3 regions of the Arthrobacter sp. NPDC093125 genome follow, and region 1 is predicted to be linked to each of the others. Evidence: riboswitches for the same ligand, from Rfam matches in the RefSeq annotation. Region 1 holds a riboswitch; each other region holds the start of a gene.

The links. Region 1 has a riboswitch for cyclic di-AMP ahead of ACIP9X_RS02600 (hypothetical protein). Riboswitches for the same ligand answer to the same signal wherever they lie in the genome.
Region 2: another riboswitch for cyclic di-AMP. It lies ahead of ACIP9X_RS18630 (M23 family metallopeptidase); the one in region 1 lies ahead of ACIP9X_RS02600 (hypothetical protein).
Region 3: another riboswitch for cyclic di-AMP. It lies ahead of ACIP9X_RS13870 (M23 family metallopeptidase); the one in region 1 lies ahead of ACIP9X_RS02600 (hypothetical protein).

The regions. Positions count from the first base shown of each region.
Region 1 covers NZ_JBIVOQ010000001.1:560,939-565,136, forward strand. The annotation lists gene ACIP9X_RS02595 (GTP pyrophosphokinase family protein) at 56-1,162, shown strand; cyclic di-AMP (ydaO/yuaA leader) riboswitch at 1,319-1,515, shown strand; gene ACIP9X_RS02600 (hypothetical protein) at 1,519-2,331, shown strand; gene bioB (biotin synthase BioB) at 2,588-3,613, shown strand; gene ACIP9X_RS02610 (adenosylmethionine--8-amino-7-oxononanoate transaminase) at 3,834-4,198, shown strand, end outside.
Region 2 covers NZ_JBIVOQ010000014.1:34,936-39,133, forward strand. The annotation lists gene ACIP9X_RS18620 (hypothetical protein) at 1-951, opposite strand, end outside; gene ACIP9X_RS18625 (hypothetical protein) at 2,014-2,445, shown strand; cyclic di-AMP (ydaO/yuaA leader) riboswitch at 2,738-2,912, shown strand; gene ACIP9X_RS18630 (M23 family metallopeptidase) at 2,918-3,748, shown strand; gene ACIP9X_RS18635 (benzoate/H(+) symporter BenE family transporter) at 4,027-4,198, opposite strand, start outside.
Region 3 covers NZ_JBIVOQ010000006.1:216,588-220,785, reverse strand. The annotation lists gene ACIP9X_RS13885 (MFS transporter) at 1-790, shown strand, start outside; gene serC (phosphoserine transaminase) at 869-1,999, opposite strand; gene ACIP9X_RS13875 (metal-dependent transcriptional regulator) at 2,337-3,032, shown strand; cyclic di-AMP (ydaO/yuaA leader) riboswitch at 3,176-3,420, shown strand; gene ACIP9X_RS13870 (M23 family metallopeptidase) at 3,425-4,198, shown strand, end outside.

The sequences.
Region 1 (4,198 bases):
GCTGCCTGCCGGCGTCACATCCCCGGCTGTCACACGCCCTTGATAGTTTGGAGCCATGGCAAGCAACTGGGACCGGCTGGACGTCAGCCAGCGCGAGTCCGTGCAGGAGAACGTGGAGCTCTACGAGCGTGTCCGGCCGGCCCTGAAGCTTGTCACCCGCGAGGTCCTGCTGATGCTGCGGACCATGCTCAAGGATACGGAGGTCACCCCTCTGTTCGTCACCGGCCGGACAAAGACGGTGGAGTCATTCCGGGAGAAAATCTCGCGGACCGAGGAGCCGCTCGAACCGGACGGGCCGCGCCTGCTGAAGTTCCCCGACCCCTTCCGCACCCTCAACGACATGGTGGGCGTCCGCGTGATCACCAAGCTGCCGACGGAAAACGCCGCCGTGGCCAACATCATCAAGCGCCAGCGCCAGCTCTTCGACTGCCGCGGGGACCGCGAGAAGGACATCGGCTCCATTGAGTCCGGAACATACGGCTACTCCAGCCGGCACCTGATTCTGCGGACCATCCAAAACGACGTGGTCAAGGAATACCAGCAGGTCTTCAACCCTGAGGTTCAGCCGAACGGCAGCTATTTCTTCGAGTGCCAGATCCGCACCGTCTTTGCGCACGCGTGGAGTGAGATCGAACACGATATCCGCTTCAAGGCGGAGGACCCGCGCGCCTGGACGCCCCATTTCGACCGGCAGTTCACGGCCACGGCCGCCATGCTGGAAACGGTGGAGACCGCCTTCGCTGACCTGCACGAGCGCTATGAGGAGGTCCGCAGCTACTGGGACATGGACGGCGAGGGCGCGGCCCAGCTCACGCCCAACCGCATCCGTGACGTGTGGCGCGCACTGCTGCCGCACGTGGACCGGAAAGTGGACGATGACTGGGGATGGGCGGCTGAGCTCATGGCTGCCCACGGCCTCAACCAGACCGTGCAACTGGCCGGTCTGCTCAGCGCCAACCGGATCACCGAGGTCCGCAAGGCCCTGGACCACCGCTACTCCCCCGGTCCGGACCGGCTGCTGGATGACCTGCTGCTGTGGCAGTACGGCACGAGGCACATCGACCTCACCGCAGAAGCGCCCGACGTCGTTCCGCACCCGCGGCGCGACAGCCTCCTGCGGCGGCTGAAGCAGATCGAACGCTACCGGCAGACCAAGAAGTAGAGCCGGCCGCGGCGCGGCGGACTCCACCTCCCGACGCACCCCTACCCGGCGCAACCTGAGATCGCTCGCACAACACGCCCCTGTTACCCAAATGTGACTTTTGCTCCAGGCTCCCGTACGGTAGAAGACGTGCCTTCCTCACCGAGGAAGGCATTCCCGCGCTGATTGCCTAACTCTGCCGCAGCCTCGGGATCCGATCGCAGACCTTTCCGGCAGAGACGGGGAAACCAATTTTCGGCCCGCTCGAAGCGGGCCTTGGGGTGAAGCCGCGCAGATCCTGATTCCTCAGGCCGCGGCCGGGTGTCTCCCATCCGAATCCGACAGCTCACCTCGCAGGCATCGGGAGAGGCTCCTTCATGTCTTCACGCATTACCCCTGCCCGCCGCGCAGCGGCCGGCCGTTCAAACCCGTTCGCTTCCGCATCGCGCGCAGTCACGGCAAATGCCGGAGGACTGGGACGCAAGGCTGCCGTGGTCCTCGCGGCATCGGGGCTCGCCTTCACCGGGACCATGGCCGCGAATGCCGCCAACGCCCCGGCCCAGAAGGCCGCCGCCCCCGCCTCAGCTCCCGAGGCTGCCAGCCAGTCGCAGGCCCCGCTGAGCGCCAGCTCCAGCGTCAGCATCGCCTACGAGCGCCCGGCCGTGAAGTCCACGCCGGCCCCCGTTGTCAAGGCACCCGTCGTTGTGGAGAAGCCGGCTGCGCCTGCGGCTCCCAGGGTTGCTGCAGCGCCGAAGGCTGCTGCCGCCGCCCCCGCCGCTGCTCCGGCACCCGCGGCCGCGCCCGCGCCGAAGGTCACGGTCAAGTCCGCACCGGCACCGGCAAAGGCCCCCGCGCCCGCAGCCGCCGGCGGCATCAACGCCTCCATGGTCGCCGCGGCCTACGCCCAGGTCGGCATCAGCCAGGACTGCACCGCCATGGTGGAGAAGGCACTGGGCGCCTCGGGCATCCGTGTTGGCGACCTCGCCCCCATGCAGTTCATGAACTACGGCAAGGTCGTCTCCACGCCCCAGCCCGGCGACATGATTGTCCAGTCCGGCCACGTAGCCATCTTCGTCGGAAACGGCAAGGCGCTCAGCGGCGGCATGAACGGCGTGAACGAGACCATCGTTCACCCGCTGTCCTGGCTCACCGCAACCGGTCCGGTCACCTTTGTGCGGCCCGCAGCCTAACCGCGACTAAGCAAGACCGCGCACCTGAATAAGGTGCGCTCACAGAGCCGGCGTTGCGCTGCCTTGGGGGCAGCGGAGCGCCGGCTTTTTGCTGCCCTATGCACGTTTTGCCTTCCCTCGACGGCGGGGACAGCTTCCATATCCCGTCAAACTTCCGCCCTGCCTCCTTGTAGAAACCCTCCAAAATGGCGCCCCGATTTGGAAACTAGCGTCTGTTTGAGAGAGATCCGCACCTACAAGGCAAGGAACAAAATCAATGACGATTCAGGCAGACCCGCCCGTGACCCGCTACGAAATCCTCGAGACCGCCCGGCAACAGGTCCTCGAGGAGGGCGTGGGACTGAGCGAAAGCCAGCTGGTCGAGGTTCTCCGCCTTCCGGACGATGCACTTCCCGCAGCCCTCCAGCTGGCCCACGAAGTCCGGCTCAAGCACTGCGGCGAGGATGTCGAGGTGGAGGGCATCATCTCGATCAAGACCGGCGGCTGCCCCGAGGACTGCCACTTCTGCAGCCAGTCAGGCCTGTTCGACTCCCCTGTCCGCGGCGTCTGGCTGGACATTCCTGAACTCGTCAAGGCAGCCAAGGAAACCGCAGCCACCGGCGCCACCGAGTTCTGCATCGTCGCCGCCGTCCGTGGCCCCGACATCAAACTCATGAACCAGATCAAGTTCGCGATCGACCGCATCAACCAAGCTGTCGACATCAACATCGCCTGCTCGCTGGGGATGCTCACCCAGCGGCAGGTCGACCAGCTGGCCGAGTGGGGGGTCCACCGCTACAACCACAACCTCGAAACGGCACGCAGCTACTTCCCCGAAGTCGTCACGACCCACACTTACGAGGAGCGCCTCGAGACCTGCAACATGGTCAAGGCGGCCGGCATGGAACTGTGCTGCGGCGCCCTCATCGGGATGGGCGAAACCCTTGAACAGCGGGCCGAACTCGCCGCCCAGCTCGCCGCCCTGGAACCCCACGAGGTGCCGCTCAACTTCCTGAATCCGCGCCCGGGGACCCCGCTCGAGAACCAGGAGATCATGGACGGCAAGGACGCCCTGCGCGCCATCGCCGCGTTCCGGCTCGCCATGCCCCGCACCGTGCTCCGCTACGCCGGCGGACGCGAACTCACCCTCGGCGACCTCGGCACGAGGGACGGGCTGCTCGGCGGCATCAACGCCGTCATCGTCGGCAACTACCTCACCACGCTGGGCCGTCCCGCCACGGCTGACCTCAACTTGCTCGTGGAGCTGAACATGCCCATCAAGGAATTCCAGAAGTCGCTGTGAACGGGGTTTCAACAGGCTCATCCAGTGCGAAGTTTTGCGGGCACTGCGGGGACCCGGCCGACGGCGGCAGCGTCCCGCCGTCGTCCGGGCACCGCCGCTGCGGTGAGTTGCTGGCGCTGGAGCCGCCGCGGTACTGCCCCGACTGCCGCAGGCGGATGAAAGTCCAGGTGACACCGCTGGGCTGGCAGGCGGAGTGCTCGCGGCACGGGGTGCTCGTCCCATGAGGCCGGGCTCAACGCAGGCGGGTCTGATCCAGCGCGACCGCGAGCGCCTGTGGCACCCCTATGCGCCCGCGTCCCCGGACCTTCCGCTGTGGGAAGTGGAGGCGGCCGACGGCGTGCGGCTGCGGCTCCGCGGTGAAGACGGCGAGTGCCATGAGGTCGTGGATGCGATGTCATCCTGGTGGTCGGCGATCCACGGGTACCGCCACCCGGTGCTCGATGCCGCCGCCAAGCGGCAGCTGGATAACTTCAGCCATGTGATGTTCGGCGGCCTGACGCATGCTCCGGCTGTGGAACTGGCAGAACACCTGGTGGAGATGGCCCCCGCTGCAGCCGGACGGCCGGGGCTGGAGCGGGTGTTCCT
Region 2 (4,198 bases), on a different contig from region 1:
TGGTTGGCCGACTGTGTGCCCATGTTCTCCCGTGACCCTCCCGGCCTCGTTGAACACCTGCAGGCGCAATTCATCCAAGTACGACCGCCTCAGGACGGTAGACCGAATCTCGGAGATGGCAACCGTGAGTGCCTGGCATCCGCAAGTCCGGAGCAGCCCTGGCGCCGTCATTCCGGCAGCGCCGCCCACCGGTCGCCTCAGCAGACCCAGCGGGGAACTTTGCCGCTCAGAAAGCAGCTCCTGGCCGCCCGCCGTCGTAAGTTCATATTCGGTGTACCCGAAGAACAGAAAGTTGCCGTCGTCGAGCCAAAGGAGCAACTGGTGGAGCTGTTCCGGTGGCGGAACAACAGCCTGCGGGAATCCGTCTACCGAGGTAACGGCCTCGGAGACCTTGCCGTGGATGGCAGCGGCGTCCTCAGCGACGATACGGACATCGTCCAACACCCTTTGCAGGCGTTCCGTGAGCTCGCTCTCGGCTGCCTCATCTGCCAGCTTGCCGATTTCCATGGCCACCCAGGTCTCTGATGTTCCACGGGCAGGCGGCACGGACTCTTCCAGAAGGCCTTCTCTGGAAGGTCCGGGGCGGACGTCCAGCAGGGTGTGGGAATCCGGATCGCGCAGCACCTGGAAGGTCGGATGAACGAGCAGCCGGATTGAGGCGTCTTCACGGGCGAGCTCAGCCATTACGGACTGAACCAGGTAGGGCAAGTCCTCTGTAACCACTGCAACGATGCTCGCCTCGAGCTCATTCAGGATGCCGACTGCGGCCTGTCCCGGGCGTCGCGACGACGCCACCGAGAGATGCACAGCTCTGGCCCGGAGGGTTTCGGTGCTGTAGTTCTGCACCTCCTCCGTGGGGACATGAGCGTAGTAGTCAGGGAGGAAATGCCTGTCGGGCTTGATGGAGCCGGCAGCAGCAGTATGCTCCGCGCGGTCAGATTTGGGTGACATGGCGATGCGCCTCCACACCGCGGCGTGTTATCGCAAGCTGCGGCTGATCAGCTCGTCTCGCGCATGTTTTCATCATCGCCGCAACCCGGAAACACGTCCAGAGCCGCAGCGCCCAGGGTTCCGTCATCTGTCTAAAGTCGGCTTTCTCCCCGATGGCCGACGTTCCATTGGACGGCCCCACTCCGAGCCGTGAATAGCGCCTGACAAGAAAGCGGGGGTCGTCGCTTCAATGTAGCGCTGCAGGACGATGGGCAGGGGCTCCGCCCAGAGCGTGATCAATAAGGCGTGGAAGCGCCCTCCTTGCCAAAGGGTCTGCCGCCGATCATAAGAAATCGGGCGGGTAGGGCACGAGTCACTTGGAGTCGGTGATGGTGCCTGGGAATCTAGGTCGTGCCGGGCCCTTGGGCGCGCCCGAAAGGCTGCCGCATTCCACTGGACCGTGCATTGAGCGGGCAAAAAAAGAAGGGTGTGGCAATGTGCACACCTTGGGCTTCGGATTCGGTTGAACTGAGGTCGGACCGCACGGATTGGGGAAGTCCCACCTCGGGCGCAGCGGTTTACCTGTTCAGGTTTTTAGCCTATGAGTATGCACAATTTGTGTTGTGAAGGGCCCCCTCGGGGGCCTTTTTCATTGGTGGCCGTTGCTGTGGCCGGTTGCCTCCTTGGCTTCCTGGATCGACGCTTTCGTCGTCCCACACCACTTCATGGGCGTTCATGGCTCGACCAACATGACATGAGGAAAATTCCGTGCGGGTTCCTGGGCTGCGTGTTTCGGATTTCACCCGGGTTTCCTTTCGTCCGCTCGTAGTGGCTGTTCTGCTAGTTCATGCTGGGTGCGGGGGAGGGTTACATGACTTGTAGCCCACTGAGGTTGAAGATAGATGCCGTCGACGCGCGCAGGCCGTCTGATACTCCCCGACCTGAGCCAGTCACCTCGGCCGCTAAGGCATACAGCCATCAGCGCCCGAGGTCGCCTGACGACATCGCATGTTAGCCTGCCGGCATGCTGACGGGCCACCCAGTCACTGCCACCGCGTGCGGGTTTATGGACCGAAGCTGGAGATGCGAGACTCTGCGTCAGAGTTCGAAGTCTTCATCCGCATACTGCCCGTTGAGCTGCAGACAACGGGCGCTCAGGCCTTCATCCAGGAACTATTCGCGTGGAGAACGGCCCTCGTGCGGGACTGCCAGCAGCTGCCGGAGCTTCCTCCCGAAGCTGACCGCTCCTCTGCGGAAATCAAGGCCCTGCGCATGAGGACCGACGCGTTCGTGGAGTATCTGGATGACTGGCTACATGTGCCCGACCGTGAGCTCGGCGACTACTCCGAGCAGATGAGGAAAGGAATGGATCCGCCGTTGGCCGGACATCGATCCGGAGCTGCACCTGAAGCCTCAGTTAGGTGGCACCAGCACTGGGTCGTAGGCACGGATCCAGCGGCGGCAACCGCCGGAGCTGGCACCGTCAGTATCTCTCGCCGGTCGCGTCCACGGTAAGGCCGCGCAATGCGGCGTGGCTTGCCCAGAAGAAGAAACTACCTTGGGACGGGACTATAGCAAGTCCAAAATCCGCGAGCAGGAGGGGTGCGGGGCGGGTTGCTACGGTTTGGCGGGGCAGTGCATTACTCGCCAGGGACCGGGCTAGTTACTAAATCACGCCCTCATCCACAATAGCGACGCGCGCAGGACTCAGTAACGAATTTGTAACATAAAGCTTTTCTTGCTTACATGGGAGGTAGCCATACCCTCACGTGGTATGCGTGTACCCGCTTCGCCAAACCCCGCCGGCGGTACATGAACCCTTATCTCTAGGCGGGGGCGGAAGACCCACGAATGACGCCTTTGGGCGTCTTGGGGTGAAGCCTGGCCCTGTCATTGCATGCCCGTGAGGCGCGTGTCAGGGGAGGCCGGACAGTCCACTCGTCCGAATCCGACAGCTAATTTCGCCGGCGTCGAGAGGATCTACGCTTTGCCTTCCCACGACAACCACGGCCCACGCCGTGCCATTTTCTCGAGTACATCCGGCAAGGGCCGCCGCCGGGCAGCCTCATCCCCAATGCCGACGCTGCGGGGCCGCGGCCAACAGCTGGCTGTTGCGGCGGCAGTGACCGGAATGATTGGCATGACGGTGCTCACCACGGCTCACGCCGCGCCAGCCGGGATCTCGACGGCGCGCGAAGTTCGCGCCGAGGCGGCCGCCGCCCCCGCCGCCCAGCCGTCCCTGGCGGCGGAGGCAGGATCGTCGCTTGTTTTTGATCGGCCCCAGGTCGAGTCCTCCCCGGCGCCGAAAGCGGCACCGAAAGCGGCACCGAAAGCGGCGTCCAAACCGGCGCGGAAAGCGGCACCGAAAGCGGCGTCCAAACCGGCACGGAAAGCGGCACCGAAATCCGCCCGGGTTTCCGCGCCTTCGGCAGGCCTACGGGCGCCGCTCGCCTCTGTGAACGTGAGTTCGCCATTTGGGCTCCGCGGCAATCCCCTGACCGGGGCCGCCGGCGAAATGCATACCGGGCTTGATCTCGCAGGGGCATGCAACACGCCCGTGTTGGCTGCAGCTGCGGGAAAGGTAACGGAGGCAGGCTGGAGCCCGTACGGTGGCGGAAACCGGATTGTAGTTGACCACGGCAAGGGCCTGAAGACCACATACAACCACCTTGCCAGCATCGGCGTTTCGAAGGGTCAAGCCCTGGGCAAGGGTAGTCGGATAGGCGCTGTCGGAACCACCGGTAACTCCACTGGCTGCCATCTTCACTTTGAAGTGATGGTCAAGGACCGGACCGTCAACCCCGCCGCTTACCTCTAGGGCAATGACACTAGGACCTGTCAGCATTTGCTGAAAGTTCTGCTTAGTTTGAGTAACGGGTTCATCGAAACCGTCCACCGCAACCGGCAGCACCCCTACGCGGAGAAGCTCCTCGCCTCCGTGCCCGGGTCACCCGGCTTGACCCTCGACCAACCGCCGCTATACAACCGCCGGAGCAAGATGGCCCGTCCCGGCGCAGGAATGCTGCGCCGAAACGGGCCAGTTGTGGTGCCGCTGGGGCAATCCCCTGACTTCGTAAAAACGCACCGGTCCGCGTTTTACGATCCTGCATGGTCCGGACGCTCCAGCAGCCGTGAGGCGGCGTATCCGATGACCAGGCCCCAGAAGGCCGAGTGGATGTTGAACAGATCCAGGCCGGAGATGGTCACCACGAAGGTCACCAGCGCGCCCAGGGTGAAGGTGGTGGAGAATGCGGTCACGAACGCCTGC
Region 3 (4,198 bases), on a different contig from region 1:
CAGCCTGGCCAAAATCCCGACGACGTCGCTCCGGTCCCTGCCCCGGGCAGCCGGAGGGAAAGGCCGGATCCGCGAGGGCCTTCGCTACGTTCGCTTCCGCCCTGACATCGTGGTGGTCCTGGTGGCCATCTTCATCGTGGGCACGCTGGGACTCAACTTCGTCCTGTTCATAGCGGCGATGGTTGGCACCGAATTCGGCCTGGATGCGAAGGCCTTCGGGCTGATGAACTCCATCATGGCCCTGGGCTCCGTAGCAGGTGCGCTGCTGTCCGCCCGACGCAGCAGGCCGCGGCTCCGCATCATCTTCGGTGCCGCTGCAGGTTTCGGCCTGGCCTCCGGGCTGGCGGCCCTGGCACCCAACTACTTCTGGTTCGGCGCTGCGCTGGTGCCCGTGGGCCTCTTCGCGCTGACCATGCTTACGAGCGCCAACGGCTATGTGCAGGCAACCACGGACGCCGTAATGCGCGGCCGCGTCATGGCCCTCTACATGGCGATCTTCATGGGCGGCACCCCCATCGGTGCGCCCCTGGTCGGCTGGGTGGCCAACGTTGCCGGCCCCCGCTGGGCCATGTCGGTGGCGGCCGGGTCAGGCCTGGTAGCCGCAGCCATCGGCCTGGTGTGGGTCATCCGGGCAAGGATGCTGCGGCTCCGGGTGAGCCGGCCGCCACGGGGGCTGCCGCGGTTCACGGTCGTCTCGAGGGCGGGCGCCGCTCCAGCGGGCGGAACAGCCGGCTTAACAGCGGACGGCGCCGCCCGGGACGCAAGCCCGGACGACGCCGTCGAACGCTGACGCTGTCAGCGTCACCAGCAGCACGGTGACCTCTGATCGCATCACCTGGTCAAACCGGCGCTGGTGAATTTAGGGACCCTACTTTTTCAGCTCGCCCACCACGTAGTCGATGCAGTCCAGCAGTGCGGAGACGTCCGACGGCTCGATGGCAACGAAGGTGGCGATGCGGAGCTGGTTGCGTCCGAGCTTCCGGTAGGGCTCGGTGTCCACGATGCCGTTGGCCCGCAGGATCTTGGCGACGGCGGCGGCGTCAATGGAGTCATCGAAGTCGATCGTGGCGATAACGTTCGAGCGTTCGGCTGCATTCGTGACGAACGGGGTGGCGAATTCCGACGCTTCGGCCCACTTGTAGATGCGGCCCGCGGAGTCGGCGGTACGGCGGGCAGCGAAGTCCAGGCCGCCATTGGCATTGAGCCACTGCACCTGGGCGTCGAGGGTCACAAGGGTGGCCAGTGCCGGTGTGTTGTAGGTCTGGTTCAGCTTGGAGTTGTCGATCGCCGTCTGCAGGTCCAGGAAGTCGGGGATCCAGCGGCCGCTGGCCTTGACCCGGGCGGCCCGATCCAGCGCGGCGGGGGAGAAGAGCCCCAGCCATAGCCCGCCGTCGGAAGCGAAGTTCTTCTGCGGCGCGAAGTAATAGACGTCCGTCTGGGAGACGTCAACATCCAGGCCGCCCGCAGCTGAGGTTGCGTCCACGAGGACGAGCGAACCGGCATCGGCGCCGGCCACCCGCTGGACGGGGGCGGCAACGCCGGTGGAGGTTTCGTTCTGCGGCCACGCGTAGACGTCAACGCCCGCCTCAGCCTGGGGTGCGGGGCATGTTCCCGGTTCAGACTTGATGATGGAGGAGTCGGAAAGGAACGGCGCCTTGTTGGTGGCTGCGGCAAATTTTGAACCGAACTCGCCGAAGGAGAGGTGCTGGGCTTTCTGCTCCACCAGGCCAAAGCTCGCCACATCCCAGAAAGCCGTCGAGCCCCCGACTCCGAGGATCACCTCGTAGCCTTCAGGAGCGCGGAAGAACGTGCTCAGGCCCTCACGTACGGAGCCGACCAGGTTCTTGACAGGAGCCTGGCGGTGGGACGTGCCCAAGAGCGTCGTGGACACGGCGGACAGTGCTTCAACCTGCTCCGGCCTAACCTTGGAGGGTCCGGCGCCGAACCGTCCATCCTTTGGCAGGAGGTTTGCTGGGATAGTGATGCTGGTGTCGCTCACAGTGGCTCCAATTTTCGGCATGGACATGAAGTTCAGCGGGGGGATCGATGACCTGCGGCCAGACTTGGCTGCCCGCGAAGGCCCCTTTTATTCTGCCTGAGACGCTGAAATCCGCGGAAACTCCGCCGTCACAGTCCAGTCATTGAGACGGCCCTGCCGTGAGACAAATTATCTGGAGTAATTCAAAATAGGCTAAGCTTTTAGAGGACGTACGGGCGGAACGCCGGTGTGCGCCGCCGCCGATTTGCGGCCGCGGTGCCGGACGCCGCAACGCCGGACGGTGGGCCCGCGATACGGTGGGACGGACGCAAGTACTGTGCTCGAGGAGCTGAGCTGAATGACGGATCTGATCGATACCACGGAGATGTATCTTCGGACCATTTTGGAGCTTGAAGAAGAGAACATCGTGGCGCTCCGGGCCCGCATCGCCGAACGCCTCCGCCATTCTGGCCCCACTGTTTCACAGACCGTCGGCAGGATGGAGCGCGACGGGCTGGTGGTGGTCTCCGGCGACCGTCACCTGGAGCTGACGGAAACAGGCCGGAAGCGGGCCACGGAGGTCATGCGGAAGCACCGCCTGGCCGAGCGGCTCCTCGCCGACGTGATCGGCCTGGACTGGGCCTATGTCCATGACGAGGCCTGCCGGTGGGAACACGTGATGAGTGAGCGCGTGGAGCGCAGGATCTACGAACTGCTGGACCACCCCACCGAGTCGCCGTATGGAAACCCGATTCCCGGGCTGGCTGCACTTGGCGGCGAGCCGTCACGGGCATTCACCGACGGCGCCATGAATCTGCTCGAAGCAATGGCCCGCTATGCCCCGGACTCCCGGGTCACCGTCAGCAGGCTGGCGGAGCCGATCCAGGTAGAGCCGGAACTGCTGCTGCAGCTGGACGAGGGCGGTATCCGGCCCGGTGCCACAGTCTCCCTGGAGCGCGTCGGCGAGTACATCTCCGTGCGGGTCCCCGGCATCGAGGGTGCCCTTGAACTCCCGCCGGAAGTGGCCGCGCATGTGTTTGTCCAGGTGGGCTGACCGTCATGGTTGACCACGCAGACCAGATGTCCGACATCAGTTGGCAGGACGACCCACGAGTTTTGCACAATGAAGATAACGGAATTATTACTGCAAGCTTTAATCGCCTATAGTTAAACGGCAGCGCCGATACTAAAGCGTTACCTGATCCGGAGCCGAACTCTGCCAGCGGATCAGTAGCTCGAAACACCTTCTGGCAGAGGCGGGGGAACCACAACCGGCCGTTCATGAACGGCCTTGGGGTGAAGTCCGCAGCGGCAAGCCACTTTCCACAGCTGGAATCTCCTGGGATACCCCTGTGCCGAAAAGCTTGCCATGGCGGACCGGGCCAATGATCTCTCTGGCCCGAATCCGACAGCTAACTTCGCAGGCTTTCCAGAGAGGAACAGTTCTTGACCATGCAGAATGCCCGGGGCCGCCGCCGCGCGACGGGCCCCGCAGCGGAGCCGCGCACGCCCGTAGCCGTCGCCGTCGAGCGACCCCGCGACGCGCAGCGCGAAGCGCGCAGGCGCCGCGGCCCCTTCCGTCAGGTCACAGACTTTGCCGCCGCCAGCGGCATGGGCCAGAAAGCCGGTGTAGCGCTGGCCGCCACGGGCCTCCTGCTGACCGTCACGGTCCCCGCCACCAGCCCCGTCATGGCGACGCCGGACCAGGGCAGTGCGCCAGCCAATGCGGCAGCGGCTACCGCCCAGCCTGAGGTTTCAGCCGAGGCAGCAGCCAAGATCGACTTCAGCCGCACCTCCGTAGCGACGGCCGGCGACCCCGAAGGAAAGCTCAAGCAGCTCCTCAGTGCCCAGTCCGCCGGCAGCATCAGCCGCGCGGCCTCAGCCGGCAGCCTCGGCCTCCCGCTGGAGACCATGGTCAAGTCTTCCCCCTTCGGCTACCGCGTGAGCCCGATCACCGGAGGCGCGGGAGAATTCCACCGCGGCCAGGACTTCGCTGCCCAGTGCGGAACGCAGGTGTTTGCTGCCGCGAGCGGCAAGGTCACTTTTGCCGGCTGGCACCCGTACGGAGGCGGCAACAGGGTGGTCATCGACCACGGCAACGGCCTGGAAACCACGTACAACCATTTGTCGTCATCGAGCGTCCGGGTAGGCCAGAAGGTCAGCCGGGGCGAAGCGGTGGCACTTAGCGGGACCACCGGCGCTTCCACTGGCTGCCACCTC